Regions from separate parts of the Salinivibrio sp. IB574 genome, predicted to be linked through region 1. Evidence: predicted binding sites of a transcription regulator. Region 1 holds the regulator's gene; the other holds the start of a gene.
What was found. Region 1 encodes MetJ, which represses methionine synthesis genes. Its sites were predicted from a motif close to TTAGACNTNTANANGTCTAA; they were not measured.
Positions count from the first base shown of each region.

Region 2: the regulator MetJ is predicted to act here: its motif matches at 5,879-5,898, upstream of metN (methionine ABC transporter ATP-binding protein MetN).

Region 1 covers NZ_MUFN01000025.1:4,345-12,377, forward strand. The annotation lists gene priA (primosomal protein N') at 1-1,659, opposite strand, end outside; gene rpmE (50S ribosomal protein L31) at 1,878-2,093, shown strand; gene BZJ17_RS12575 (malic enzyme-like NAD(P)-binding protein) at 2,346-3,599, shown strand; gene metJ (met regulon transcriptional regulator MetJ) at 3,695-4,012, opposite strand; gene metB (cystathionine gamma-synthase) at 4,185-5,342, shown strand; gene BZJ17_RS12590 (bifunctional aspartate kinase/homoserine dehydrogenase II) at 5,412-7,853, shown strand.
Region 2 covers NZ_MUFN01000014.1:39,574-47,606, reverse strand. The annotation lists gene BZJ17_RS08485 (hypothetical protein) at 1-252, opposite strand, end outside; gene BZJ17_RS08480 (hypothetical protein) at 456-1,763, opposite strand; gene BZJ17_RS08475 (ECF-type sigma factor) at 1,760-2,341, opposite strand; gene BZJ17_RS08470 (hypothetical protein) at 2,334-3,758, opposite strand; gene BZJ17_RS08465 (serine/threonine-protein kinase) at 3,748-5,061, opposite strand; gene BZJ17_RS08460 (LysE family translocator) at 5,129-5,767, opposite strand; gene metN (methionine ABC transporter ATP-binding protein MetN) at 6,019-7,053, shown strand; gene BZJ17_RS08450 (methionine ABC transporter permease) at 7,043-7,729, shown strand; gene metQ (methionine ABC transporter substrate-binding lipoprotein MetQ) at 7,843-8,033, shown strand, end outside.

The DNA.
Region 1 (8,033 bases):
CACTAAGGTGACATTGGGAAAGTGATGACCTTTCGCAAGCATTTGGGTACCGAGTAGGATTTGATACTCACCTTTTTCGATGCCGGCGAGATAGCTCTCTAGGCTGCCTTTGCGTCGGGTATTGTCGCGATCGATACGGACCGTATTGTAGTCGGGAAACAGTTCGCCCAGCTGGGCTTCGAGTTGCTCGGTCCCCACGCCCACACTGATCAGCTGTGTCGAACCACAATCCCCACATTGGGGCGGCACGCGTTTTTGATGCCCGCAATGGTGGCAGCGTAACTCTTGATGCTGTTGGTGGAGGGTGTAGTAGGCATCACAGCGTTGACAACTGGCGAGCCAGCCACATTCGTGACACATCATTGCAGGCGCATAACCACGGCGGTTTAAAAACAACATCACCTGATTTCCCCGCTGAAGGTGCTGACGCATTTCGGCAATTAAGGGTGCCGATAAGCCCGCCTCAAGATGGTGGCCTTTGATGTCGAGCACCCCTTGGCGGGCGGTGACTGCATTGCCCGGACGTTGGGTCAAGCGTAAGTATTGGTATTTTCCCGTTTGTGCATTGTGCAGCGTTTCCAGCGACGGTGTCGCCGAACCGAGCACCACAGGTATCTTTTCCTCATGACCGCGCATTACCGCCAGATCGCGTGCATGGTAGCGAAAGCTGTCTTGCTGCTTATATGAGGGGTCGTGCTCTTCATCAATAATGATGATGCCAAGGTTCGCCATCGGGGTGAAAAGTGCTGAGCGAGTTCCAATCACAATTGCAGCGTGATTGTCGCGAGCCGCCAGCCACGCGTTCAGTCGCTCGGTATCATTAAGTCCCGAATGCATCACGGTAACTGGGACGTTAAAGCGACGTTCGAATCGGCGGATGGTTTGCGGGGTGAGACCAATTTCTGGCACCAAAATTAACGCCTGCTCGCCGCGGGATAATACCGGCTCTAAGACGTTTAAATACACTTCGGTTTTGCCTGAGCCAGTAATACCTTCTAAAAGTACACAGGCAAAGCCATCGCTGGCGTTGATGGTAGCAACGGCCATGGCTTGCTCATGATTCAGTGATGGCTTGTCTTCACTGATGGCAAAGTGCCGTGCCCAAGCTTTGCTTTCAAGCGGTGGGGTATAAGGCGCGATCCAACCCTTATCGACCAAGGCGTTAATCACAGCGGGGGTAATGTCTTGCTCCACGAGGTCGGCATGTGGGGCCGGGCCGTGGGTGAGCAGGGTTAACACACGCGCTTGCTTTGGCGCGCGGGTAAGCCCGGTTACCGGTTGATTCTGTCCGGCTTCGGTCAGTTGCCACCATTTTTGCTGCTTAAGCGCTGCGGGTCGACCTTTACGCAGCAGCGTTGGCATCACTGCGCCCATCGCATCGCCAAGTGGATGATGATAAAAGCGGCTTGCCCATTGCAAAAGGTGATAAACGGCGGGAGTCCAAAGTGGCGCGTCATCCAATACTTCAGTGATTGTCTTGACTTGATGGGCGGCAACACTGGGGCTGGTGGTGATGGCAGTAACAATACCGACCTTGTGCTGGCGACCAAAAGGCACCTTCACACGGGCTCCCACCACAGGGACGTGTTCGGTAATCCGGTAATCAAATGTTTTCGCCAGCGGGACCGGTAAGGCCACTTGTGCAAACTGTTCCATCACAACATCTTATCGGCTAACAAGATGCTCAGTGTAACGGCTTGACTCAGGGAGGCAAAGCCTTGTCGTGGGATACAAGTAAAAGGGAGATTGCACAAAAAAGTTGCGAAATCGAGGTCGCTTGATTAGAATTGCGCGCCTTAGAAAATGTTTGTTAACGACGTGTGGTGCCCGGCTTAGGATCGGGAGAGCGACACGGCCTTTAATATGAGGTTATCCCTATGAAAGCTGGTATCCATCCAGAGTACAAAGCTGTCAATGCTAAGTGTTCTTGCGGCAACGAATTCGCGTTCAACACCACTCTTGGTAAAGACATCAACCTAGACGTGTGTGACAAATGTCACCCATTCTACACTGGTAAGCAACGTATCGTTGACACCGGTGGCCGTGTTGACCGCTTTAAGAAGCGTTTCGGTGCCCTTAGCAGCAAAAAATAAGCCGCTAACAGCCGAATGCGAAAAAGGGGTGCGAAAGCGCCCCTTTTTTGATCCCGTCGTCACCTTTTTAACGTCGAGAGGTCGGAGGTTAACGTTCGGGACCGTTTTGGACTGGTGGACCTTTAGCCACTGCGTTAACATCTTCTATCTTGCTTGAATCTACCTTGTGGTTTGAGTATAGCGTTGCTGATATCAGCAGCCTTCCCAGCTGATATTGGTGCATCCCTTCACGATAATAACTAGGAACACTACATGTCGGACGATAAACGCCAGCAAGCGCTGGATTATCATGCATACCCTACTCCCGGAAAAATCTCTGTTGAATTGAGCAAGCCTGCTGACTCGGCGGCGGATCTGGCGTTGGCATACAGCCCAGGCGTTGCAGAGCCGGTCCGTGAAATCGCTCAGAACCCAGACGCTGTGTATCAATACACCGCAAAGGGCAACATGGTTGCGGTGATCTCAAACGGTACCGCCATTTTGGGATTGGGTAACTTAGGGCCAATGGCCTCAAAGCCCGTCATGGAAGGTAAAGCTTTATTGTTCAAGCGTTTTGCTGGCTTGGACTCGATCGACATTGAAGTCAAACACCGTACTATCGATGAATTCGTGGATACCGTCGCGAACATCGCGGATACCTTTGGCGGTATCAACCTAGAAGACATCAAAGCGCCGGATTGCTTTGAAATTGAAAAGCAGCTGATTGAACGTTGTGAAGTGCCTGTTTTTCACGATGATCAGCACGGTACCGCGATTGTTACCGCAGCGGGTATGCTGAATGCTCTTGAGCTGCAAGGCAAAGATATTGGTGAAGCCACCATTGTGTGCCTCGGTGCTGGTGCCGCGGCCGTTGCCTGTATGGAGCTATTGATCAAATGCGGCGCGCAACGCGAAAAAATCTACATGCTGGATCGAAAAGGCGTGATCCACACCCGTCGCGACGACATCAATAAGTACAAGCAATTGTTTGCTAACAATACCGACAAACGTACCCTCGAAGATGTGATTGAGGGCGCTGATTTGTTTGTGGGTGTGTCAGGGCCAGACTTACTCTCGCCAGAGGCATTAAAACTGATGGCCGATAAGCCGGTTGTTTTTGCCTGCTCGAACCCAGATCCTGAAATTAATCCAGAGGTCGCGCATCAAGTCCGTGATGATTTGATCATGGGGACAGGGCGCTCGGATTATCCAAACCAAGTCAACAACGTACTCTGCTTCCCGTTTATTTTCCGTGGCGCGTTGGATGTGCGTGCCAGTGAAATTAATGATGCAATGAAACTGGCGGCCGTCGAGGCGATCCGTGGTTTGGCGAAAGAGCCTGTCCCACAGTCGGTATTGGACGCGGCAGGTGTTGATGCGCTGCATTTTGGCCCAGACTACATTATTCCTAAGCCAATGGATGCACGCTTATTGCCACGCGTGGCTCGCGCGGTGGCACTTGCAGCGGTTGAAACTGGCGTCGCCCGTATCGAGATGCCAGACAACTATATGCTCGACAAGGCATAATGCGTGAGCGTTAGGAAAAACGTGCTCTCATAAAACCTGAAAAGGTTGTGCCGAGCACCTATGATGACAGAAAACCCGCCAATCGGCGGGTTTTTTTAGTATTCGCTATCGTCGAACTCGATACCTAATTCTTTCATGATCTGACGCGCTTCAGCAGGAATGCTGTCAGGCTTGTCTTTGCGAATATCGTCATCGGTTGGCAATGGCTGGCCGGTATAAGCATGCAAAAATGCTTCACACAGCAGCTCACTGTTGGTCGCGTGACGCAGGTTATTAACCTGACGGCGTGTCCGCTCGTCAGTGAGAATTTTTAAAACTTTAAGTGGGATAGAAACGGTGATTTTTTTCACCTGCTCCTTTTTCTTACCATGCTCGGCATACGGATTAATGTAATCGCCGTTCCACTGCGCCATGTCTCACCTATCTTGATTATTGAATACCCAGAATGATGCTGCGGAGATTCTAGCTATATTAACCGCCACATGCAAAGCTGTATAGACGTCTAGAAGTGTTGACGTCTCAAAAAGTGCAGGGTAAGGTGAGGATAACAACGCTGGCTCGCGCACCACATCGCAAGGATGAACCATGACCCGAAAAAAAACTGACACCATCGCTGTAAGAACTGGCATTGGCACCGACACGCAACATCATGCGGTGGTCCCCCCTTTATATCTCTCGACCAATTATCGCTTTCCTGCGTTTGGGGATGTGCCCACCTATGACTATGCACGCGGAGGGAATCCGACCCGCGCGCAGTTAGAGCAAGCATTGACTGATCTAGAAGGGGGCGCAGGTGCGGTGGTAACCAACTGTGGGATGGCCGCGATTAATTTGGTGTTATCGCTATTGAATGCGGGTGACAAAATTGTGGCCCCACATGACTGTTATGGTGGCACGTACCGGTTGCTTGAGTCCCGAGCCAAGCAGGGAATTTGGCAGGTTAAATTTGTCGTCCAATCCGATCCAGACGCCTTGGCGAGTGCCTTGGCAGAATCACCGACGTTGGTGCTGGTGGAAACCCCATCGAACCCCCTGCTGCGCGTGGTCGATATTGCCGATATTTGCCAACAAGCGCATCAAGTTGGTGCTTGGGTGGTGGTTGACAACACTTTTTTATCTCCCGCCTTACAGCAACCACTTGCGCTAGGGGCCGACATGGTGGTGCATTCGACCACCAAATTTATTAATGGGCATTCTGATATTGTCGGTGGCGCGGTCATTGCAGCAACCAGTGAACTTGCCGAAACCTTAGCGTGGTGGGGCAACTGTATAGGAGCCACGGGCAACGCGTTTGACAGTTATATGACATTGCGAGGGTTGCGTACCTTAGGCGCACGGGTTAAACAACACCAGCAAAACACGCAAGCGGTACTCGCCTATTTGCAAACGGTTCCTGCTGTGCGCCAACTCTATTATCCGGGACTCACGACCCATCCGGGTCACGAAATTGCTGCCCGTCAGCAATCAGGCTTTGGTAGTATGCTGAGCTTGGAATTGGATACCGACAGTGACGGGGTGGCGCGTTTTATCGCAGGCCTTTCGCTATTTGCTTTAGCAGAGTCGTTAGGCGGTGTAGAAAGCTTGGTCACACACCCAGGCTCCATGACACATCGGGCGATGAGTGATGCGGCGCAAGCGGAAGCGGGTATCGCACCGACCTTGCTGCGCTTTTCAATCGGATTGGAAGATGCGGATGATCTCATCGCTGATTTGGCCCACGCTTTTGCGGCATTGGCCGCGTAACCTGAACAACGTTACGGCGCTGTTCCTTGCTTTACCCTGATATTTGGTTAGACAAAGAGAGACCTTGTCATGCATGCGCAATCGACGGAGACGTCCCCTGAAGCACAACGACAACTTCATAAATTTGGCGGCAGCAGCTTAGCGTCGCCCGCCTGCTATCGTCGGGTTGTCGATGTATTGACCGCCCACGCGGGCCGCCAAGATTTGATTGTGGTCTCCGCGGCAGGCAAAACCACCAACCAATTAATTGCTTATCTGGCTCAGCTCAACAAAGACGGTCGCCTCGCCCATGAAACGCTACAGACCTTGCGTGGCTTTCAGCAAGATTTAATTGAAAATCTTATTGATGGGGAAGACAAGCAGCGCCTTGTCGATGCCTTGTATGCTGACATCGCCACGATTGCGACCTTGGGTGAGGGCTCGCTGACTGACGCAGATAAGGCGCGTATTCAAGGGTTTGGCGAGGTATGGTCGGCCCGCTTACTGGCGAGCTTGCTCAGCCAGCACCAGCAACCCGCTGTGATGTTGGACTCACGTCTGTGTCTACGTGCAGAGCGAGCAGCGCAGCCAGAAGTTGATCGGGGAGCGTCTTGGCCATTGCTGAACAACCAGTTATCCCAATATGCCCACACCCAAGTGGTGATCACGGGCTTTATGGCACAAAACCAAGCGGGAGAAACCGTGCTGCTTGGCCGCAATGGCTCCGACTACTCGGCAACCATTTTAGGTGCCTTGGCCGGGGTGAGTCGGGTGACGATTTGGAGTGACGTGGCTGGGGTGTACAGTGCCGACCCGCGTCATGTCGATAATGCCTGTTTGTTACCTTTGATTCGATTGGATGAGGCGGCTGAGCTGGCACGTCTTGCTGCCCCTGTGCTCCATAGCCGCACCTTACAGCCGGTGGCGCAAAGTGCCACCGATCTTACCTTACGCTGTACGCATGCACCTGACAGTGGCTCAACCCGTATCGAACGTGTGCTCGCCTCTGGGCGTGGCGCAAAGATTATTACGGCGCTAGATGATGTCTGTCTGTTGCAGTTTGATGTCGCACGCGGCCTCGACTTTCAGGCGTTTAAGCAGGAGCTAAGCCGCACCCTGACTCAGCTCAAGCTGCAACCTCTGGCTGTCGATTACCGTGATGACCAGCATCGCATTCAATTGGCATTCAGTGCAGAAGTGATCGATACCGTGATGGCACAGATTCAGGATGCGGGTCTGTCTGCGGAATTGCGTTTGCGTGAGGGCTTTAGCATGGTGGCGGCAGTGGGGGCCGGTGTCGTCAATAACCCCGTCCATTGCCACGGCTTTTACCAACAGCTGAAAGCACACCCTGTCGAGTTTATGAGTGAGTCGGCGTCTGGGCTTAGCTTGGTTGCGATTTTGCGTCAAATGCAGACCCAAGCCTTGGTGGCGGGGATGCACGATGCGCTGTTTCAGGCTCAGCGCCGCATCGGTTTGGTGTTGGTGGGAAAAGGTAACATTGGTACCCGCTGGCTCAGCCTCTTTGCCGAGCAAAAAACAGCGTTGGAGAAGCGCCATGGTAAAGGGGTCTCATTGATCTCTGTGGTGGATAGTCGCAACCAATGGTTGGATTTTGCCGGTATCGATCCTAGCCGTGTATTAGACGGATTCGATGACAAAAGCGAGCCGTATTTTGATGACGAATGGCTTACCCGCCTGCTCAATCATCCCTATGACGATGTGATTGTGCTGGACGTCACTGCCAGTGCATCACTCGCATACTTGTATCCGCGCCTTGCCGAACATGGCTTTCATTTGATCTCGGCGAATAAAGAAGCGGGGGCGGCACCGGCAGAGCAATATCATGCTATTCAGCAGGCCTTTGCCAAAACTGGACGGCATTGGCTCTACAACGCGACCGTCGGGGCGGGATTACCCATTAACTACGCGGTACAAGATTTACAGGAAAGTGGCGATCAGATCCTAGCCTTATCTGGCATTTTCTCCGGCACACTCTCGTGGCTATTTTTACAATTTAGCGGCGAGGTTCCGTTTAGTGTGTTGCTTGAGCAGGCTTGGCAGCAAGGGTTAACCGAGCCTGATCCGCGTGAAGATCTCTCCGGCGCGGATGTGGTGCGCAAGCTGGTGATATTAGCGCGTGAGGCCGGTATGGCGTTAGAGCCGGAACAAGTGAAAGTGGAGTCGTTAGTGCCAGAGGCGCTGCAAGCGCTTTCTTTGGACGGTTTTTTAGATAATGCCAGCCAAATGGATGAGGTGCTGCATGAACGCTTAATGAAAGCACAACGCGACCGCTCGGTGCTACGTTATGTGGCACGTTTAGACGGCCAAGGTAAAGCGCAAGTCAGCTTAGAACCCCTGCCGATTGAGCACCCGCTGGCGCATCTACTGCCGTGTGACAATGTCTTTGCGATTGAGAGCCAATGGTATCGCGAAAATCCATTAGTCATTCGTGGTCCCGGCGCGGGGCGTGATGTCACCGCAGGCGCGATTCAATCCGATCTTAACCGTTTGATTGGACGTCTCCACTAGCTAGCGCATTTGTATTCCACGTTGACTAGGCTGCTCAATGATACGTTGAGCAGCCTTTTTTCTGCCACGCATCGACGGCTTTTCCACCATACTGATCCCGACGGCCTGATTCATAACGTTATGAGTTTTTTTCATTAATGTATCGTTGACATTCTCGCCGGATAACGCCAATCTTTAGAC
Region 2 (8,033 bases), on a different contig from region 1:
TTTGTCTTTAATCTTTTCACGTTCAACCTGAGCCTTACCATCACTATTCGTTTGTGCAATCACGGGCTCAGATTTATTCCAGTTACCGTCGTTATTTTGGTCGATAAAAACGACAGCGTTGCTCAAATAACCATCGATTGCCGTAATGGTTACCATATCTTTCGATGGCGTCGATTGCTCAGAAGAACCAGAGCCATTACAGCCAGTTAATGCAATCGCAACGGATGCCGCAAGAAGTGTTTTTTTATTCATCTTTGTCCCTGAAATAAACTGCAAAAAATACGCGCACTATCAAGCGATGTACGCATTTTCGTTCATTCTGTTGCTAGCACCTTGCTAGCACAAGGCACGCAAAGCTATACAAAAACCGTAATTTTTTTTAGTCTTTTTTGTGTTAAAGGTGCTGTTCGAATGAAAATCAGGCCAAGATAGATAAAATCTGTCTATATATCATACTATTCCTGTGGTTCAGCATAGAGAAGATTGATCTTAAACGTCTCTAAGCGATCCTTATATTCAGGCTTAGGATGAAACAGATAAGAGTAAACACGCCCATGAATCGGTATATCACTCGGATCAAAAGAAAAGTCTAGGTAGAGCGCCACTCTCGTCGGCGTTTGTTGGTACGTACCACATTGGGGAGGATAATTTCCCATGGGATCACCACTTGTGCTGATGAGCGTGTTGTATTGTGATGGACCAATCAACACTGAGTAGCCATACCAGCGCTCAATGTCAGCGCACGTCATACTATGAACAGGATGGGCAATATTCAGATCGGAGTCTGCAGGCTGATAATAACTTGGATCATCAATACGGACGTTATACATGTAATTCATCATGCCCACCAAGTAATAGTTACCCTCAGGATCCATTAACAAGTGGTCAAAATAACGGCCTTCATAGATATGATGCCCAGTATGCATATTCAACCGAGCTTCTGCCGCACGTTTGTTATCAAAAAGTGTATCGGTTTGGTATTGCCCACCACGTCGTTGCGTGACCAAGTAGTGGTGTGCACTTGGCCCATAATAAGCATCATAATCAAAGCGTAGTAGCCAAGTGATCTCGAAGGCTTCACGCGACAATTGGATTAAAACAGTATCACCTTCGACTCGATAAGTTCCCCGCTGCGCAATATTTGATATGTCTGGACATTTTAAACGATCTTGGCTTATGGCATACCAAACCTCATCATCACGAAGTAAGAAAACCTCGCATTGCAAAATATCATAAGCGACACCATTTTCATCACGAATTCGTGTTGTTGTTAAACGATACAAGGGTTGATCAACGAGCATCTCTGCCTTATCAGGTTTGTCCTCAATGCCCGGCATAGGAAAACGAGCAACAACCCAACTCTCTTCGCCACTGCCATGGTGATTATCTCTCGCCCTGATTACTAAAGTTAAACGCTCAAGATGATCATGCGGCGTGCCGCTCACTACAATCTGGCTTGATGATAATCGGGCAGAAATCGACTGTGTTTTTGCTCCCTCAATGCCGACTTGATAACTTAAGAAATCATCTTCAGCATCAATAAATAAATTTTGGAACGAAACCCGATGATACATGGCAACGTCTTGTTCCAAACGCCACGTTGCAACCTCCGCGGATATTTGAGAAAAAACATGAGGATCGATGGTTGGTTTGCTGTTATTGGGCTTCTGATAACCAGCCACTTCTCGTGACGACGCTTGTGTCGCCAACAATGCCACTTCATCCTCAACACTGTCATCGGGAACAAATAGCTTCCGCTTCATTGAGCACGCATCCTCGATGCAAACCATCCTTTCGAGAATTTAAGATCCTTTTCGATCAAGCTTTTGCTGCAACTCAACGTCTGGCTAATTTCATCCACTTTCATTCCAACCAGATACTTCATTTTTAAAACATCAGCTTGCCTAGGATAGCGATGCCCAAACTTCTCGAGCTCCATATCAAAAACTAGCATTCTATCTAATCCACTCAACTGATTTTTATCTACGAAAATTCTGGTCGATTTTCTCTTACTAGCATGTAATTTTCTTGCTTGTTCAATCAATACCTGACGGATAATTTTTGCAGCCATGAGATAGAATGATTTTCTATTATTCACGTCTGCTAAATCCGCTTGCGTCATTTTGATATAAGCTTCATTAACAAGCATAGTATCACTGTGAATAGCATCACTAATAATCGTATTTTCAACACCAAAGTTTTCGCTACTTCTTTTGCTTTCACGTGCCGCTAATTGCTTTAACCTAGAATAAGCCAGATGGTACAGTTCCGATTCAGATTGTCGATCACCTTGCTTCCATTGTAAAAGAAGCTGTGTGAAGTCTGCGTTTTTATTAATCATATTTTGTATACATACTTGTGTTAATGGTTTTTAAACTGGGCAAACCATGTTTATCTAATATTTTTATTTGATTGTATTGATAGATAGTCCCGCCTAACCAACTTTCATTAACTGGCAAGTACTCCCAACTAGTGTATTGATCGCCCTTATCTATATCAAACCAACTCACAGTAACATTGAGTGCAGACAAAGTGGTCTTACCCGTTTCACTCAGCCACCAAGCATCTCGATACAAAAACTTATCCATTAACTGATAGCTCGATTCTGTGATCGGACAATGATCTGTTTCTTTAGGTCCTTCTAGGATACGATCACCTTTCATCAACACGCATTGAGATGAGGTTTCTCTGCCATTAAATGTTTTCTTTATCCATACTCCAGAATAATCAATAAAACTCTCTTTATTCTTCGGATAAATAAAAGACACGCCTGCAGCAACATTGTTGTGATCAACGTGCTTTTTTTTACCTAACCCCTGAGATTTCTCCATTAAAAGATGCGTTTTCTCATCGTAATTTATGGCAATAGAACGATATTTCCAATCGCTACCATCTTGTCGATCGTCAATGTAAAAGCCATTCAATTGATATTGTCGACAGCCCTGCTTGGCACAACTTACTAGGCCTCGTTCGCCACCAAATTCATTGAGTGGGCTGACCACTACCTTCTGAACGTTATTGGGAACAAGCTGGCATCCTTCGAATCTATCGCCTATTGAAGGATATTCTATGATCGTATCATCTTTTATCTCAAAAGTCGTTTTCCCTATCGGAGCGTGGTAATAAGGGTTCCTTAGTTGGTCAAGATTAATGGCACAGATACTCCCTTTATAGTCTCTTTTCTTGACGGTTTCATAGATGAATACTGTATCTTTTGCATCAAGCACTTTATGCTCTGAAGCAAATCTATCCTTAATATACTCGTGGCTTTTTTTAAGGTGACGAGCAGCTTCTTCGATGGATACAAATGCAAGTTGAAACTCATCTAGGTGACTATCTAAATAGCTCAAGTCGAGATTGTTTAGTGTGTTTATTAACTCAGTATTACTCCTCACACTGTCGTCAATCGTGATGTTATTACGGTTATTTGGTGTACTATCCAGTGACATCAGTAAGCGAGTAAGATTAATACTTCGACTTGGCTGAGTGGAAATATTATTAGGAGTCACAATTTCTTGACCTGAAATTGCACTAATTAAAGCTCCTCGGTTATCTTGACCTAAATAAAATTTAACAGCGTCACCCTCATCATATTCAAATCGACCTTTATCCGTAAAGCCTTGATGCCCCGAGGATGTTTCGTAATATAAACCTGTAACAGGAGCATCAATAAAGTAGCCACTTAATTGCGGTTCACTTTGCGCTGGCAGTATCACACTCATGTAGGATAGTAAAAACAGTGTAATTTTATTTTTCATTTTTTGAAGTACTCGGATGAGGGACCATCATAGCGACAATTAATTTTTGTTTAACATCATCAGAGACATGGGGATTTGCAAGAATTTGACGACGAGAAAGATCTAACATCACCTCAAAACTAATCGGGTGGTCGTACGTTTCTTTACCATGAAACATCAGCTGTATCAGATGCATAACCAGCTCTTCAGATGCCTGTTTTTCAGAATAAAGCTGCTGATTTTTATTCACTAACACTAGGCTAAACACAAACGCAGACACGACCAACACGATCGATAAAAATAGAGGGATAGGCCGTCGTCGTACTAAACAGCGTAATCGATAGAGCCAATTATCTTGCTTAACAGAAATCGGCTTTTTATTCATCACATGAATAACGTCATTACGAAGCTGGTTGACAGTCACGTAGCGATTATCTGCCTCTTCTTCTGTCGCTTTAGTAATTACCAATGCCAACTCTTGATTGGGCTTTTTACCGTCCGCAGTCAGCAGAAATGCTAACAATTTGCCTAATGCGTATACATCTGTTTGTTGGGTAAGGTATTCGCCACGTTTTTGTTCAGGGCTTGCATAACGCTCACTGTAGGCCAACACACCATCATCACTATCAGGGCTTGGATAGCATTCAAGTTTTTGTGTGAGGTTAAAGTCGATAATTTTGGCCTGTCCGTCTCTATCAATCAGGATATTATCCGGCTTAATATCACCATGAATCATTTGGTGGCGATGCGCATGCTCAATCGCTGAGCAAATCGACACAAACAAGGATAGTCGTGCCTTGTGCGACGTTGGCTGCGTTGCTATCTGCTTTCCAAGCGTGCATCCATCCACATACTCCATGACAATATAAACACACCCGTCACTGATCCCGCCATCAAACACCTTTGCGATACAGGGGTGACTTAAACGCGCCAACATCTGTGCTTCTTTGAACAGAGAATTTCTACCGATAATAGGGTACAAAGAAGGGTGGATACACTTTATTGCAAGTTCTTGTTCAAACGTACTATCATCGCGATAAGCGCGATACACAACCCCCATTCCACCGCGGCCAATCTCCTCACCGAGACGATATTTATCCAACGTGGTATTCGGTTCAAACAGCTGTGATGCGATGAAAGATTGAGCCCCATCTGACCAAATTTGGCTCAGCAATGGCTGTGTATCGCAATGATAGAATGGCAAGAGTTGTGCGTATTGAGAGGGAGACGTGACTTTCAACCGACTTAACCATACCTCCTGTTCTTCCTCGGACAGATCGAGAAAATCATAAACAAGCTGCGTCTCAGCCCCACTAAATTGCACAATAATCGACCAAGTCTATGAATTTAAGTGGTTATTCTAATTATTTGCAGAATTATTAAAAGTTAATTCACCCCAACGCCAACCAAAATCCGACCCCGATCATCAGGGTGCCGGCGATTCGGTTCAGCAATTGTACATTGCCCTTTTGCTGCAAAAACTGACGCAAGGTACGCCCACCGCTGGCATACAGCATAAGACAACTGAATTCCGTGCAAAGAATGATCAACACCAGCACGCTCAACTGACTGGGTAGTGACATTGCAGGGTTAATAAACGGCGGCAACAGCGAGATCATAAACGCCCAACCTTTCGGGTTGGCAATGGCGGTCACAAAGCCTTGCGCGGCCAACGACAATGCCGAGGCTTCATTGGGGCTATCGTCATCCTCATTTGGGATCGCCATCTTGCCGCGAGAGCGCCACATTTGTACGCCTAAATACGCCAAGTACACACCACCGACATATTTAAACACCTGAAATACGCCGGGATAGTTCAGCATCACCGTCGCCACACCAATGACAGAGGCTATCGCGACCAGCCCCACGCCGATAAGCTCGCCCCACATCATATGTAAGCTACGCTTAACGCCAATTGTCATGCCAAGGGTCATCGATAACGTCATGCACATGCCGGGCGTAACCGACACAAAAAAGAAGGTGGGAATAAACAGCGTCAGCATGGTGGTATCAATCAACAGGGGAGACATAAAAACAACAGTCTTAACAGTTAGGTACGGAGACTATCAGTTAACGCGCTTTCCCTGCAGAGATCAAGCCCTTCGCTCACTTTATAACCGGACGGTTAGACTTATTGCCATTTGGACGTCTAGAAGTAAAAATATCCATTGACTTGTTTTTAACGAACCCATAGCATCAATAACCAGAGAGACCCGACAGCCAAGGTGCAAGGCGCTGGACAGCTGCGAGATGTCATAAGATTTATCGCTAAGGACATGTGATGATTGAGATAAAACAACTCAACAAGGTATTCGAACTCGGGGAGCGCCGAGTTCATGCCCTTAAAGACATCAATTTATTTATTCCGAAAGGAAAAGTGTTTGGTGTGATTGGCGCCTCTGGCGCGGGCAAAAGCACGCTGATCCGGATGGTTAACCTGCTTGAGCGCCCAACCAGCGGCTCAGTGACCGTGGGCGGCGTCAACCTTACTGCGTTACCCAACCGTGAGTTAACCCAAGCGCGCCGTAAAATCGGCATGATCTTCCAACACTTTAACCTGCTGTCGTCACGCACCGTGTTCGACAATATAGCCCTGCCGCTGGAGCTCAGTGGTACGCGCCGCGATGAGATTGAAACGCGCGTCAACGAGTTGCTCGATTTGGTCGGCTTGGCCGATAAGCGTGATGTGTATCCTGCCAGCCTCAGTGGTGGACAAAAGCAGCGTGTCGCTATCGCTCGCGCCCTGGCACCAAGCCCAAATGTATTGCTCTGTGATGAAGCCACCAGCGCACTGGATCCAGCTACAACCCAATCGATTTTGTCACTGCTACAAACCATTAATGAAAAGCTCAACCTCACCATTTTGCTGATCACCCACGAAATGGATGTGGTGAAGCGCATTTGTCACGACGTGGCGATTATTGGTGATGGCGAACTGGTTGAGTCTGGCCCCGTAGGCGATATTTTTGCTCATCCTAAATCCGAGTTAGCGAAAAACTTTATTCGCTCCACCTTGGATTTGTCGGTGCCACACGATTACGCCCAACGCTTACAAAAAGACTACTTTAAAGGCAGCTATCCGCTGGTGCGTCTAGAATTTACAGGCGCCACCGTCGACGAGCCACTGATCAGCCAGATGTCGCGCTTATTTAATATTGATATCAGCATCTTAAGTTCTGACATTGATTACGCCGGCGGCGTGAAATTTGGTCTACTCTTGGCGGAGATTATGGGCCCGAAGAGTGCTGTTGATGATGCGATTCACTACCTAAACAAACACCATGTCGCCACGGAGGTACTTGGCTATGTCGATTGATGCGTTAACCCAATGGATTGGACAAAACCAAGCACTGATTGAACTGCTGGCCGATGCCACCGGCCAAACCATTTACATGGTGTTAGTCTCCGGACTGCTTGGCTTTGCATTCGGGATCCCACTTGGCGTGCTGTTGCACATCACTAAAAAAGGCGGACTGAAAGCACAGCCACGGGTCAATCAAATTTTGGGCGCCGTCGTGAACATCGGCCGTTCCATTCCGTTTATTATTTTGTTGGTGGCTATCATCCCATTCACTCGCTTTGTGGTGGGCACCTCCATCGGCACCGCGGCAGCCATTGTGCCGCTCACGGTCGGCGCGATTCCATTTATTGCGCGTTTGGTGGAAGGCGCGCTTTTAGAGCTGCCCGCAGGGTTGGAAGAAGCCGCAAAAGCGATGGGCGCAACCCCAACGCAAATTATTTACAAAGTGCTGCTACCCGAAGCGCTGCCGGGGATCATCAATGGTGCCACCATCACCTTAGTCACCTTGGTGAGCTATTCCGCCATGGCGGGGGCTGTCGGCGGTGGCGGACTCGGGGATGTGGGCATTCGCTACGGTTATCAGCGCTTTGATACCACCGTCATGCTGATCACGGTTGTGATGCTGGTCGTGCTGGTACAAGCGATTCAATCATGCGGAGATTACTTAGTGCGTCGCACAAATCACCGCTAAACACCCAAACAGATAAACACAACATTTGTCCCAGCCACTGGGGATGCCACACGGCCACAAGTGGTTCGGGACTACCGTCAAAACGGATACGTTTTTTAAAAGGGAGACAGACAATGAAAACCACGATTAAAACACTGCTTGCCACACTTGGACTGGCCTCAACCCTTGCCCTTACCGGCTGTGGTGAAAAAGAAGCTGCCGTGCAAGACAACAGCAAAATCACCGTTGGCGTCATGGCCGGTGAAGAAGCACAAGTGGCCGAATATGCGGTTCAAGAAGCCAAAAAACTCGGCCTTGAAGTGAA